Regions from separate parts of the Shewanella sp. 3_MG-2023 genome, predicted to be linked through region 3. Evidence: predicted binding sites of a transcription regulator. Region 3 holds the regulator's gene; each other region holds the start of a gene.

Region 1 (4,791 bases), on a different contig from region 3:
TATGTTCATGCTGTCAAAATTACGGTTATTCTTCGTCACTGACAATTGAATCATCAGTTTCGATAATTTTTGCTGGTTTTGCTTTACGGCGCATTGGTGTGTCACCAATATCAATACCGGTGGCAAAGCGCTTGTCGCGTTTAGGCGCCACTTTTGGCTTCTTGCTAGCGACACGCTTGGCATTACCTGTATTGGCATCAGCTGATTTTGCATTGGCGCTTGATGCCTTAGGCTTGTCTCTTAAGCCTTTAAATTTAGCTTCAAGGCCTGCGATAGTTGAGAAGTCAAAGTTCTTACGTAAGAACACCTGTACTTTCTTAAAGCTATCCCAGTCTTTCGGGCCTACTAATGAAATAGCATCGCCTTTAGCGCCTGCGCGGCCAGTACGGCCAATACGGTGAACATATTCTTCGGCAAACTTTGGCATGTCAAAGTTAATTACTAATGACACATTTAATAAGTCTAACCCGCGAGAAGCAACATCTGTGGTGACTAAAATCTTTTGTTGGCCACGGCTGAATTTGTCCATAATTTGATTACGTGCTGACTGACTTAAGTCACCACTGAGCGCAGCGGTTTCTAGCCCTTCAGCAGACAATAGTTTGGCTAGTCTGTCAGTGTCTGAGCGAGTTGCAGTAAAAATGATCACTTGCTTGTGTTGCTCATGTTTTAAAATATGCTGCAGCAGGGCTTGTTTGTGATCAAGGTGGTCAACTAAAAAGATGCGCTGAACAATATCTTTATGCTCTGCATGCGATGCGCCAATAGCCACATGGCTAGGGGTCTTTAATAATGTTGCGGCGATATCATTGATGTCATCGTGATCTAATGTCGCTGAAAACATCAAGGTTTGTCTGCGCTTATGATCTGCAGCGTCATTAATGGCTTTAAGTTGTGGCGCAAAACCAAGATCTAACATGCGATCGGCTTCATCAAGTACCAGTAACTCTAAGCCATTTAGGTATAAGTGGCGCTGTTGAAGATGATCGGCAATACGCCCAGGTGTTGCCACAATAAAGTGTGGGTCACGAGATAGCGATTTTGCTTGATCGTTAAAGTTCTCGCCACCTAAAATACTAATGGCTTTATATTGGGTATTGGCAACCAGTAAACGTAATTGACCATAGACTTGCTGAGCAAGTTCACGGGTTGGCAATAAAATCAGAACGCGAGGGTCTTTTTTAGAGAGGGCCCTAGTCGATATTACCCGCTGCAAAGCAGGTAATAAAAACGCCAGGGTTTTACCTGAACCGGTTTTAGATGATGCCATTAAATCTTTACCCGCTAGGGCAATTGGCAGGGCTTGCTGCTGAATTTCTGTTGGCTCAGAAATGCCCATATGCTTTAGACTGTCTAATAAGCGTTTATCTAAAGAAAAATCGGTAAATAACAAAGGTAAATCCCCTAAAAAATGATAGCCAGATATTATAACGTGTAAGCGACTTGATAGCCAACAGCTTAAGCGTAAGATAAGCTACTTAGGTGTGCAAAAATGGTTAAGGGTTTGGTAAATGTCTAAGGCTTCAAAAGAAAATAAATCATCACTTCGTGTTGGGATCGCCCTCGGTAGTGGCGCGGCTAAGGGCTGGGCTCATATTGGGGTGATAAAAGAGCTGGCCGCCATGGGGATCCACCCTGAAAAGATTGCTGGCTGCTCTGTTGGGGCTCTGGTGGGCGCAGCTTATGCTAATGATCATTTAGAAGAGTTACATGAGTGGGTGAGTGGGTTTTCTAGTTGGGATGTTTTAGGCTTAATGGATTTAAGCTGGCGCAAAGGTGGCTTAATCAGTGGTGAAAAAGTATTTGATGTTTTAGCTGGTCGAATAGGCGATCTAAAAATAGAGCAATTGCAAAAGCCGTTTGCGGCAGTGGCGACCGATTTATATTCTGGCCAAGAAATTTGGTTCAAAGAAGGCGATTTACGTCATGCGGTAAGAGCCTCGTGTTCAATGCCGGGCTTTTTACCCCCAGTACAATTGCATGATCGCTGGTTAGTGGATGGCGCAGTGGTAAACCCTGTGCCAGTGTCAATGTGCCGCACCATGGACGTTGATGTAGTGATTGCAGTGGACTTAAATGGTCACCGCCGTAATAGTATGCATATGTTGCCTCAACAAATGACCAGCTGTGCGCCCACTGAAATTGAAAAGCAATTAGTGGCCAAAGAGCCAGAGTCGGCGTTTATGGATCTGCTAGGTAAAGGTAAAGAGTATATAAATAGTTTTTCAGAAAAGTTTTCCACAAGCACGAAATCTCACCCTGGGATGATTGCGGTGATGTCGCAATCAATGGATATTTTAGAGCAGCGCCATAAACGCGCCAGATTAATGGGCGATCCACCGGATGTGTGTTTAGTGCCACAGCTTGCTGATATCGGTACCATGGAGTTTCATCGTGCTGATGAAGCCATAGAAGCAGGCCGTCAATCTGTGCGCCAATCTGCGCATTTAATTTATGCAGCCCTTGGTATTAGCCCAAATGATTAACGCCAATTAAAGCGCTTTGCTTTAATCATACTGATTTTTAACGGTTGAAATGACCTGTTTAAGCATCAATATACCAGTATAAATCTGTGATAACTATTTGTATAAATCTGAGATAACTATTCGTATAAGCCTGCAATTACCAGTTTAAATCTGTAATAAATAGCAATCTATTTATAGGCGTTTCAGCACTCAGTAGCTGCTTTTTATAACCTGGTCAAGTTCAACTTTTCTAAATAGTGTTGAGCTTGGCAGTAATTTTTTTCATTTTGTTCCCCTTCATCAAAACATGATCTAGATCATGGATTTTTAGTGCCTATTATTGCCTAATGCACCATATATTGTGTTTGTTGATAATTATGTGTGGATATATAGTGTTTATATCCTGTGCATAAAAGGAGTAAAAGTAATGCCTGTAGTAATTAAAAGGGACGGTTGTCGTACTCTATTTGATGAGTCGCGGATCAAGGATGCCATTGTTGCAGCAATGGAAACTGCTACAGGTAGTGCTGATGAAGACTATGCTTCAACAGTCGCTTGTGTGATTAGAGATCAAGTTGCTAACGATGAAGAAGTTGAGATCCATCATTTACAAGCTTTAGTTGAAAACTTATTAATGGAAGGTCCTCATAAAGAGGTTGCGCGTCATTATATTGAGTATCGTCACGACCGTGATATTTGCCGTGAAGCCAAAAGTAAATTGAACTGCGAAATTCGTGGTTTGGTTGAACAAAGCGACGCGTCGATTTTAAATGAAAATGCCAATAAAGACGCTAAAGTTATTCCAACTCAACGGGATTTACTTGCTGGCATCGTGGCCAAACATTATGCCAAGTCGCATCTATTGCCAAAAGATATTGTTGCTGCACATGAGTCAGGTCAACTGCATTATCACGACTTAGACTATGCACCATTCTTCCCAATGTTTAACTGCATGCTAATTGATTTAGCTGGCATGTTAACCCATGGTTTTAAAATGGGTAACGCTGAAATTGACACCCCTAAATCAATTTCAACTGCGACTGCAGTAACTGCGCAAATTATTGCCCAAGTGGCTAGCCATATCTATGGCGGCACCACCATTAACCGCATTGATGAAGTATTAGCTGAGTTCGTTCAAAAGAGCTATCAAAAGCAGTTGGTTATCGGTAAAGAGTGGGGCGTAGCAGATGTTGAAGCCTTTGCCATGGCGCAAACTGAAAAAGAATGTTACGACGCATTCCAGTCTTTAGAATATGAAGTAAATACCCTTCATACCGCCAATGGCCAAACGCCATTTGTGACCTTTGGTTTTGGCTTAGGCTCGTGCTGGGAAGCGCGTTTAATTCAAAAGTCGATTCTTAAAGTACGTATGGCAGGTCTAGGTAAAAACCGTAAAACAGCGGTATTCCCAAAACTGGTTTTTGCTATTCGTGATGGCCTAAATCATAAAGCTGCTGATGCTAACTACGATGTGAAGAAGTTAGCATTAGAGTGTGCCACCATGCGCATGTATCCAGATATTCTTAATTATGAACAAGTTGAACGCGTTACTGGTTCATTTAAAACGCCAATGGGTTGTCGTTCATTCTTAGGAACTTATGAAGAAAATGGTGAGTTAATTCATGAAGGGCGTAACAACTTAGGTGTTGTCAGCTTAAACTTACCTAGAATCGCCATTGAAGCCAAGGGCGACGAAACCGCTTTCTTTGCCTTATTAGAACAGAGAATGACACTCGCTCGTAAAGCACTCGATACCCGTATTGCCCGCTTAGTGGGTGTAAAAGCGCGTGTTGCCCCCATCCTTTATATGGAAGGTGCTTGTGGTGTTCGTTTAAATGCAGATGATGATGTGTCTGAAATCTTTAAAAATGGCCGCGCGTCAATCTCATTAGGCTACATTGGCTTACATGAAACGATTAATGCACTTTATGGTACTGATGAGCACGTGTTTGATAGCGAGCTGTTACGCACTAAAGCCATTGAAATTATCTCAGTGATGAAGCGCGCGACTGAAGCGTGGAAACAAGAAACAGGTTATGGCTTTAGCCTATACAGCACCCCAAGTGAAAACTTATGTAGTCGTTTTTGCCAGCTAGATGCCAAAGAGTTTGGTGTGGTTGCAGGGGTTACTGATAAAGGTTACTACACTAACAGTTTCCATTTAGACGTCGAAAAGAAAGTCAATCCATACGATAAAATTGAGTTTGAATTACCGTACCCAGAAATCACCAATGGTGGCTTTATTTGTTACGGCGAGTTCCCGAACATGCAGCACAATATTGAAGCATTAGAAAACGTCTGGGATTACAGTTACACCAGAGTGCCT
Region 2 (4,791 bases), on a different contig from region 3:
CATTGAGAATGGTTGTGCCATACGAACAATCGTATCGTACACGGCCGTGTCACCATGTGGGTGATATTTACCAATTACGTCACCAACAACACGAGCTGATTTTTTATAAGGCTTATTGAAGTCGTTTTTCAACTCGTTCATGGCAAATAACACACGACGGTGAACAGGTTTTAACCCATCACGAACGTCAGGTAATGCACGACCTACGATTACACTCATTGCATAATCTAAATATGAATTCTTTAGTTCGTCTTCGATGTTAATTGGCGAAATTGATGATGCCAGATCAGTCATAAACTGCTCGTTCCCCTAAAATTAGCGCACAATAATTATTCCATTTTATTGTGTAGCTCAAAAACGTGATTTGGCATTCTAACACAGATATTTAAAGAGGCTAGACCCTAGAACAAGGAAATATTAACGCGAGGATAAAAGCTGTCAAAAAATCTTTAAATTCAACTATCTCTATTACATTATTTGCGTATTTCATTTTGATAAATTGCCCCATAAAATACTGATGTCGTTTTTATGGGCAGACATTGAGCAATATTCCGTCAACCAAAGTGAAATCTTGCTTCATCTCACTATGTTTATTCAATCCAATGGTTATAATACCTGCAATAAATACTAATAATTAATGGGTTCTCGACATGTCTAACCAAGAACAAACCACGCCGCAAAATGTAGATCATCAAGAAATAGAAAAATTTGCCCAAATGGCCCAGTCTTGGTGGGATCCTAATGGCAGTTTCAAGCCTTTGCATCAACTTAACCCATTACGCCTTAATTATATCGATCAAACCAGTGGTGGTATTTTTGGTAAGCAAGTATTAGATATCGGTTGTGGTGGTGGTATTTTGTCAGAAAGCATGGCTAAAATTGGTGCCAATGTAACAGGTTTAGACATGGGTGAAGCGCAAATTGAAGTGGCTAAACTGCATGCATTAGAAACTGGCATCGATATCCAATATCAAACCATGACCGCAGAAGAACATGCACAGCAACATCAAGGCTATTATGATGTGGTCACATGCATGGAGATGTTAGAGCACGTCCCTGACCCATTATCAGTGATTAAAGCATGCTGCGATATGATTAAACCTAACGGTTATGTGTTCTTTTCAACCATTAACCGTAACCTGATGTCATATATTCAAGCAATTGTTGGCGCTGAATATGTTTTAAAGATGCTGCCAGTTGGCACGCATGACCACAGTAAGTTCATTAAACCGTCTGAGTTAATCAATTTGGTTGACCAAACAGAGCTTCATTGCCGTGATGCTCTTGGGATAAGCTTTAATCCTTTAACGGGTGTATATAAGTACACGAATAAAGTTGACGTTAATTATATGATCGCCACCCAAAAAGCTGATTAGTATCACATCGTCATCTTTAATAGCCAGCCATAAATAGTAGAACAATATTAAAGTAGTAATACTGCAGTGAATCAGTGACATTACTACTTTAATCCTTCACTTAATTCATAATCGGATTAAGTAATCGCTAATAACTTCAGCACGCTTAGGATAACTATGAACAAGATTAAAGGTGTACTCTTTGATTTAGACGGTACATTAGCTGATACAGCCCCAGATCTTGTCCATGCATTAAATTTAAGTTTGCAAGAGCGCGGTATCGCTAGTAAAAGTATTGATAACTTACGCTATGCTGCCTCCCATGGTAGTTTGGCGCTTGTAAAAGCCGGTATACCTGAGCTTTCCCATGAGTTACAAATCGAAGTTCAGCAAGCTTTGTTAGTGCATTACCAACGGGTCAATGGTGAAAAAGCATCATTATTTAGCGGTTTTGATGATTTTCTGTTGTTATTAGAGCAACGTGACATCCCTTATGGTGTTGTTACTAATAAACAAGCCCGTTTTACTCGGCCATTGGTTAAGGCCTTAAACATCGAGCACAAACTCACTGCGATTATCAGTGGTGACTCCACCCAGCACTCCAAACCACATACCGCGCCAATGTTACTTGCTGCCCAGCAAATTAATTGCCTGCCACAGGACATCCTATATATAGGTGATGCTGAAAGGGATTTAATTGCCGCCCGTAATGCTGGGATGAAAGGCGCTATCGCATTATGGGGTTATTTGTCAGAGCAAGATAAACCCAATGAATGGCCGAGTGATTTTCAGTTCAGCAAGGTTGCCGACTTACATCAGGCTTTCCTTAACAAATCTTAAATATAAATAGCAAATAATTTTGTTAACAAAACAATCGATCGCCGAATATTGTAGCGATCGAGCTCACGTTTTTTTTCGGCTAAATATTAATCTTAACCAACAAAATATCGTGTATTTTGACCTAGCAGGTTAGCCTTCACTAACATTGGCCACTATACATAAGATATCCACAACTTATTCACTAAATTGCTGCTTGCAAATCGCCCCAAACCTCACTATCTTGTATGTAAGTTTTAATTAAACACCATATCTTGTGTGTGACATCAGAACAAGACACAAGGCTTTTTCTGCTTTGGGTCTTCAAATAACACTCGTATTTCTTGGATATATTACGTTGTTAGTGCTTATGGATGATCAACTTACAAGGGACCGTATTGTGATTTAATGGCGATCGTAAACGAGACGATTAAAAAAGATCCAAAATTTAAATCACGCAAACTATTTTACAATCAAGGCTTTTTTAATGAACAGCAATATGACAGTCACAAAACGCAGTGGCGAACGCGAAACAATCGATTTAGACAAAATTCATCGCGTTATCGAGTGGGCAGCTAAAGGATTGAAAAACGTTTCAGTCTCAGAAGTTGAATTACGTTCTCATCTACAATTCTTTGACGGTATTCCAACTGAAGCAATCCACGAAACCATTATTAAAGCAGCAGCAGACTTAATCTCACCAGAAGCGCCTGATTATCAATTCCTCGCTGCAAGACTTGCTGTTTTTCATTTACGTAAAAAAGCTTTTGGCCAATTTGAGCCACCGAAGTTAGTTGATCAAGTCACTCGCTTGGTTGAACTTGGCAAATACGATAAGCATATTTTAGAAGATTACACGTCAGAAGAATTAACCATTTTAGATGGTTATATTGACCACTGGCGCGATATGAACTTTTCTTATGCTGCAGTTAAACAGCTTGAAGGCAAATACCTAGTTCAAAACCGCGTCACTAACGAAATTTATGAAAGTGCTCAGTTCCTGTATATTTTAGTGGCAACTTGTTTATTTGCGCGTTACCCAAAAGACACCCGTTTAGATTACATCAAACGTTTTTATGACGCGGCTTCAACATTTAAGATTTCTTTACCAACCCCAATCATGGCAGGTGTACGTACTCCGACACGTCAATTTAGCTCATGTGTATTAATTGAATGTGACGACAGCCTTGACTCTATCAATGCGACCGCATCTTCAATTGTAAAATACGTTAGTCAACGCGCAGGTATTGGGATCAATGCCGGTCGTATCCGTGCATTAGGTAGCCCTATTCGCGGTGGTGAAGCATTCCATACCGGTTGCTTACCATTTTACAAATACTTTCAAACAGCGGTTAAATCGTGCTCTCAAGGCGGCGTACGTGGTGGTGCAGCTACCCTATTCTACCCGTTATGGCATTTAGAAGTTGAATCGTTACTGGTACTTAAAAATAACCGTGGTGTTGAAGACAACCGTGTTCGCCATCTTGATTACGGTGTACAGCTAAACAAATTGATGTACCAACGTTTAATCAAAGGTCAAAACATCAGCCTATTCAGCCCATCTGATGTGCCAGGTTTATACGACGCTTTCTTCGCTGATCAAGACGAATTTGAACGTCTATACCTTCAGTATGAAGCTGACTTAAGCATTCGTCGTAAAGAGATTAAAGCAGTTGAATTATTTTCATTGATGATGCAAGAGCGTGCATCAACAGGCCGAATCTACATTCAAAATGTTGATCACTGCAATACTCACAGCCCATTTGATCCGCAAGTTGCGCCAATTAAGCAATCAAACCTTTGTTTAGAAATCGCCTTGCCAACTAAACCGTTGAAGAATATTGATGATCCAAATGGTGAAATTGCCCTTTGTACATTATCAGCATTAAACCTTGGTGCTATCAAAGATTTATCAGAGCTAGAACCATTAGCTGACTTAGCAGTACGTGCATTAGATAACTTGCTTGATTATCAAGATTACCCAATCATTTCAGCGCAACTTGGTTCTATGAATCGTCGTACTCTAGGCATAGGTGTGATTAACTTCGCTAATTACCTTGCTAAGAATGGCATGAAATATTCTGATGGCTCAGGTAATAACTTGACCCATAAAACCTTTGAAGCAATTCAATTTTACTTATTGAAAGCATCAAACAATTTAGCAAAAGAGCAAGGCGCATGTCCTTTGTTCAATGAAACAACGTACGCTCAAGGTATTTTACCCATTGATACCTATAAACGTGACTTGGATAAAATTTGTGACGAGCCATTACACATGGATTGGGAAGGTTTACGTGCCGATATTAAACAGCACGGCCTGCGTAACTCCACTCTTTCGGCATTAATGCCGTCTGAAACATCATCGCAAATTTCTAATGCAACCAATGGCATTGAACCACCACGTGGCCTGATCAGTGTTAAAGCCAGTAAAGATGGTCAATTAAAGCAAGTTGTACCTGACTTTGATGAACTTAAAGATAAGTATGAATTACTTTGGAATATGCCAAATAATGAGGGTTACTTACAGTTAGTCGGTTTGATGCAAAAGTTTGTGGACCAAGCAATCTCATCAAATACCAATTACGACCCGACACGATTTGATAATCAAAAAGTGCCTATG
Region 3 (4,791 bases):
CAACAGCGCCAGGAACACGAACAACAGTAATGTTGTCGTCATTTACCTGACCTAAACGTTTTAGTGTGTCTAATGCGCCATCAAGCAGACTCTCAACAAGAAAACTATTGAAACGCGATACTACGATCGCCACTTTGGCATTTTTTGCTTCGATATTACCTTCAACTACGATCATTATCTTACCTAAATTAGCTAAAGCACCCGGCTCTGGGCAAAAGTGGCGGTATAATACCACAGCCAAATGCCCTGAGTCCTGTGCAATTATTGATAAATGTTAACTTCACTAAGTTAGTGAATTATTCTGCAATATAATCAGTTACTTCTAAACCGAACCCTGATAGAGAGTGATAACGCTTGGGTGAACTTAATAAACGCATTTTGCTCACACCTAAATTTGAAAGAATTTGCGAGCCAACACCGACTTGGCGCGAGGTTCCTTGCCATTTAGCAGCTGTAGGCGCTTGACCGTTATCTTCCGCTTCAAAGGCTTTGACCTTGGCGAGCATGTCACTTGAATGCTCGTGATTCGCCAACAGTACTAATACACCACCATCTGATGCAATACGCTCCATGGCGTTTTCAAGTGGCCAGCTACGTTTTTGATCGCGTTCAGAGTGGAATAAGTCATTAAAGGTATTTTGTAAATGTACCCGTACTAGGCAGTTTTCTTCAACGTCACCTTTCAATAAGGCATAGTGTAGCTGATTATCGATGGTGTCTCTGAAAGTCACCATATTGAACTCACCAAAACGCGTTGGCAATTTACATTCAGCTTCACGCACAACCGTGGTTTCTTTGGTGTTGCGGTATTCAATTAAATCGGCAATGGTGCCCATTTTAATACCGTGCTTTTCACTAAAGATTTCAAGATCTGGACAACGGGCCATAGTGCCATCATCATTAAGAATTTCAACTATCACGCCAGATGGCTCGCAGCCTGCAAGACGGGCTAAATCACAACCCGCTTCTGTGTGACCGGCGCGAATTAACACCCCGCCATCTTGTGCCATAAGTGGAAAAATATGACCAGGCTGAACTAAATCTGATGCTTTAGCATCTTTAGCAACAGCCGCTTGAACGGTTACAGCGCGATCATGGGCTGAAATGCCCGTTGTGACCCCCGTTGCCGCTTCAATGGAAACGGTAAAATTTGTTGAGAACTGAGCATTATTGTTGGTAACCATTAACGGCAAGTTCAGTTGCTGGCAACGCTCTTTAGTCATGGTTTGGCAAATCAGTCCACGGCCAAAGGTCGCCATAAAATTAATGGCCTCTGGCGTCACCTTATCGGCCGCCATGATAAGATCACCTTCGTTCTCTCTGTCTTCATCGTCCATCAAGATAACCATCTTACCTTGACGAATGTCTTCGATGATCTCTTCTATACTATGTAATGCCATTGCTAAGACCTTTATATTGTTTTGTCTATATCAGCGATATAGAGTAAATATGCTCCGGTAATAATATTTACCAGTAATAATCAGTTATCGCATAAATCCAGCACTTGCCAACAATTCCATTGTGACACCACTTTCAGTGGCTGGCTTTTGTTCTACTTTCATTAAGCGTTCGAGATAACGTGCAATAAGGTCAACTTCGATGTTGACGCTATGACCCGCTTGTAAAGCTAATAAGGTGGTTTCAGCTGCAGTGTGCGGCACTATGGTTAATCTGAATCTGTGCTGATCAACTTCATTTACCGTTAAGCTAACGCCATCAATGGTGATCGAACCTTTATGAGCAATATAACGAGATAACTCAGCGGGAGCTGCCAGCCAAAACTCAATGGCTTGGCCACGCACAAGGCGCTGCTCCACTGTGGCAATACCATCCACATGACCGCTAACCATATGGCCGCCTAATCGGGTCGTTGGGGTCACCGCTTTTTCAAGGTTTACTTTTTGACCGACGTTATATTTAGCAAATCCGGTTAAGGCAACGGTTTCAGCAGAAATATCTGCAACATAACCATCTGCTAAACATTGCACTACGGTTAAACACACCCCATTAGTGGCAATACTGTCACCCAGTTTTACATCGGTTAAGTCGAGCTTGCCACTGGCTACAGTCAAACGAATATCATCGCCTTTACGCTCAACTTTTCTTAATGTACCTAGTGCTTCAATAATCCCAGTAAACATATTTACTCACTTGTTATCTTTTGGGCCACGCTTAGCATCGACCGATAGACAAAATTGCATTAGTTAATTCGCTGGCGAATTAAGCTTTAAAATCAGTCGTTGGTCTGTACCAATTCTGCGACAATCCGTTAATTGTACATCAGGAATCTGATCCATAGTTTGATAGTCGTCTAATTGCATCAAATTGCGTCCATGACTGCCTAATATTTTCATTGCTTGGTACAAATAAAGTGTATCAGCTAATTTACTTTGAATAACACTACCAGCAACGCTGGCACCAGCCTCGACTAATACTGAGTTACAATGCTGGCCTAAGTGTGTAAATAAAGCATGCAAATCAACTCGTCCATCGTTATTAGCCGCTATTGTGATAAAGCTAACATGGGACTTAAAATCTTGTTTTACTTCTGCTGGATAGTCGACACAAGACACCAGCAAAATCGGCGTTTCAATAGTAAACATTTTATAGTCGGCAGTCAGCCTTGCTTTACTATCAAGCACCACTCTTAAAGGCTGTTGAAGGTCAGACTCAGCAAGGCTGTTTTGTACACTAGCCAATTGCTCGTAGCGCACATTCAAAGAGGGGTCGTCAGCTAAAACAGTTTCAACGCCAGTCACTAGCGCGCAATGACGGGCGCGCAGCTTTTGCACATCGGCTCTGGCTTCGGGGCCGGTTATCCACTTTGATACCCCATTCGATAGCGCGGTTTTACCATCCAAACTGGCTGCCAGCTTAATGGTGATTTCAGGTAATCCCGTAGTCATGCGTTTCATAAAGCCGATATTAAGTTGGCTTGCCGCAGCTGTTAGCAAACCCACATCAACTTTAATACCTGCCGCTTCAAGCATGCTAACGCCATTACCCGCCACTTGCGGATTCGCATCCATTTGCGCAATCACCACTCGCTTCACTTTGGCTGCAATTAATGCCTTAGCACATGGCGGGGTTTTGCCATAATGACTGCAGGGTTCAAGGGTGACATAGGCTGTAGCTTGAGGGAGTAGCTGTTGTAATTGTCGATTTTCGACATCTTTTAAGGCGTGAATTTCGGCGTGGGGGCCACCCGCTTTAATATGATAGCCTTGACCAATGATCTCGCCATTGGCGACAATCACACAACCCACATTAGGATTTGGACGTGTGGTATAACGGCCTTTTTCAGCTAATGAAATAGCAAGGCTCATCATTTCAATATCACATTTTGACCACTGAGACATAAAGACCTTCTAGAAACTAAAAAGCAGTCATTAAAATTCAGAACTGCTAAATAAGGTTAATCATTGGCAAGAATGCAAAGTGCCAATACCAACAAATGTAAGACTGCAATTAATTAAAGACGGCAATAAAAATAAGCTAGATTATTTTTGCAGCTTGGCGATGGCTTCACCGAATTGTGAGACATCTTCAAAGGCGCGATAAACTGAAGCAAAACGGATATAGGCAACTTTATCTAGGATCATCAATTGATCCATCATCAAATTACCAATCATGGCCGAATCAATTTCACGCTCACCTGTTGCTCTAAGAGTGGACTTAATCTTACTTAACGCTTGCTCAATTTGATCGATTGAAACTGGGCGTTTTTCAACAGCCCGAAGCATGCCGCCACGCAGCTTATCTTCATCAAATGGTTGGCGAGTGCCATCTTGCTTGATCACCCGCGGCATGACTAATTCGGCGCCTTCAAAAGTGGTGAAGCGTTCATGACACTCAGTACATTCCCGGCGACGGCGCACTTGATGGCCTTCAGCCACGAGTCTTGAATCAATAACTTTCGTATCTGTCGCGCTACAAAATGGGCAATGCATATCCGCTCCTGAAATAAAAAACAAAATGGCCGTAAGCACTGAGTACTTACGACCATTGAAGTTTATCCTATTTACTTTACAAGGTTAACCTTATCGAAAAGATTATCCGCGTTAGTTAAATAGATCATTGTTTATGTTAATCAATCTCGGTTGACATTAACCGTAAACTGGGAACTTAGCGCATAATTCAAGCACTTGGTTTTTAACGCGCTCAATAGTAGCTTCGTTAGTGATGTCATCTAACACATCACACATCCAGTTAGTTAACTCTACCGATTCAGTTTCAGTGAAACCGCGGCGGGTAATAGCAGGAGAGCCAATACGTAAACCAGACGTCACAAACGGTGAACGTGGATCATTTGGTACTGAGTTTTTGTTAACTGTGATATTTGCATGACCTAGCGCAGCATCTGCGTCTTTACCAGTGATATCCTTGTTGATTAAATCAAGTAAGAATAAGTGGTTATCGGTGCCACCAGAAACAACATCATAGCCACGTTCAATGAAGGTTTTCGCCATCACTTTAGCGTTAGCAACCACTTGCTCTTGGTAAGTGGTAAATTCAGGGTCTAATGCTTCTTTAAATGCTACTGCTTTAGCCGCGATAACGTGCATTAATGGGCCACCTTGGCCACCTGGGAATACTGCAGAGTTTAGTTTTTTATAGATAGCTTCATCGTTAATGGCAGATAAAATCAAACCACCACGAGGGCCCGCTAGGGTTTTATGGGTAGTGGTTGTCACAACGTGTGCGTGTGGTAGCGGATTCGGGTAGATACCCGCAGCCACAAGACCGGCAACGTGCGCCATATCGACAAATAAGTAAGCACCTACTTTATCA

Evidence for each region. Region 3 encodes NrdR, which represses ribonucleotide reductase genes. Its sites were predicted from a motif close to AAACACNANATNTNGTGTTT; they were not measured.
Region 1: a site for NrdR is predicted at 2,813-2,832, ahead of nrdD (anaerobic ribonucleoside-triphosphate reductase). Genes of this name have one in related genera too.
Region 2: a site for NrdR is predicted at 2,435-2,454, ahead of nrdA (class 1a ribonucleoside-diphosphate reductase subunit alpha). Genes of this name have one in related genera too.

What each region holds. Positions count from the first base shown of each region.
Region 1 is NZ_JAUOSH010000017.1:20,665-25,455, reverse strand. It holds gene Q4591_RS11170 (DEAD/DEAH box helicase) at 26-1,393, opposite strand; gene rssA (patatin-like phospholipase RssA) at 1,512-2,486, shown strand; gene nrdD (anaerobic ribonucleoside-triphosphate reductase) at 2,893-4,791, shown strand, end outside.
Region 2 is NZ_JAUOSH010000020.1:20,443-25,233, reverse strand. It holds gene gyrA (DNA gyrase subunit A) at 1-294, opposite strand, end outside; gene ubiG (bifunctional 2-polyprenyl-6-hydroxyphenol methylase/3-demethylubiquinol 3-O-methyltransferase UbiG) at 651-1,376, shown strand; gene Q4591_RS12525 (HAD family hydrolase) at 1,527-2,195, shown strand; gene nrdA (class 1a ribonucleoside-diphosphate reductase subunit alpha) at 2,659-4,791, shown strand, end outside.
Region 3 is NZ_JAUOSH010000008.1:31,919-36,709, forward strand. It holds gene ribE (6,7-dimethyl-8-ribityllumazine synthase) at 1-175, opposite strand, end outside; gene ribBA (bifunctional 3,4-dihydroxy-2-butanone-4-phosphate synthase/GTP cyclohydrolase II) at 297-1,400, opposite strand; gene Q4591_RS06325 (riboflavin synthase) at 1,485-2,141, opposite strand; gene ribD (bifunctional diaminohydroxyphosphoribosylaminopyrimidine deaminase/5-amino-6-(5-phosphoribosylamino)uracil reductase RibD) at 2,205-3,359, opposite strand; gene nrdR (transcriptional regulator NrdR) at 3,501-3,950, opposite strand; gene glyA (serine hydroxymethyltransferase) at 4,107-4,791, opposite strand, start outside.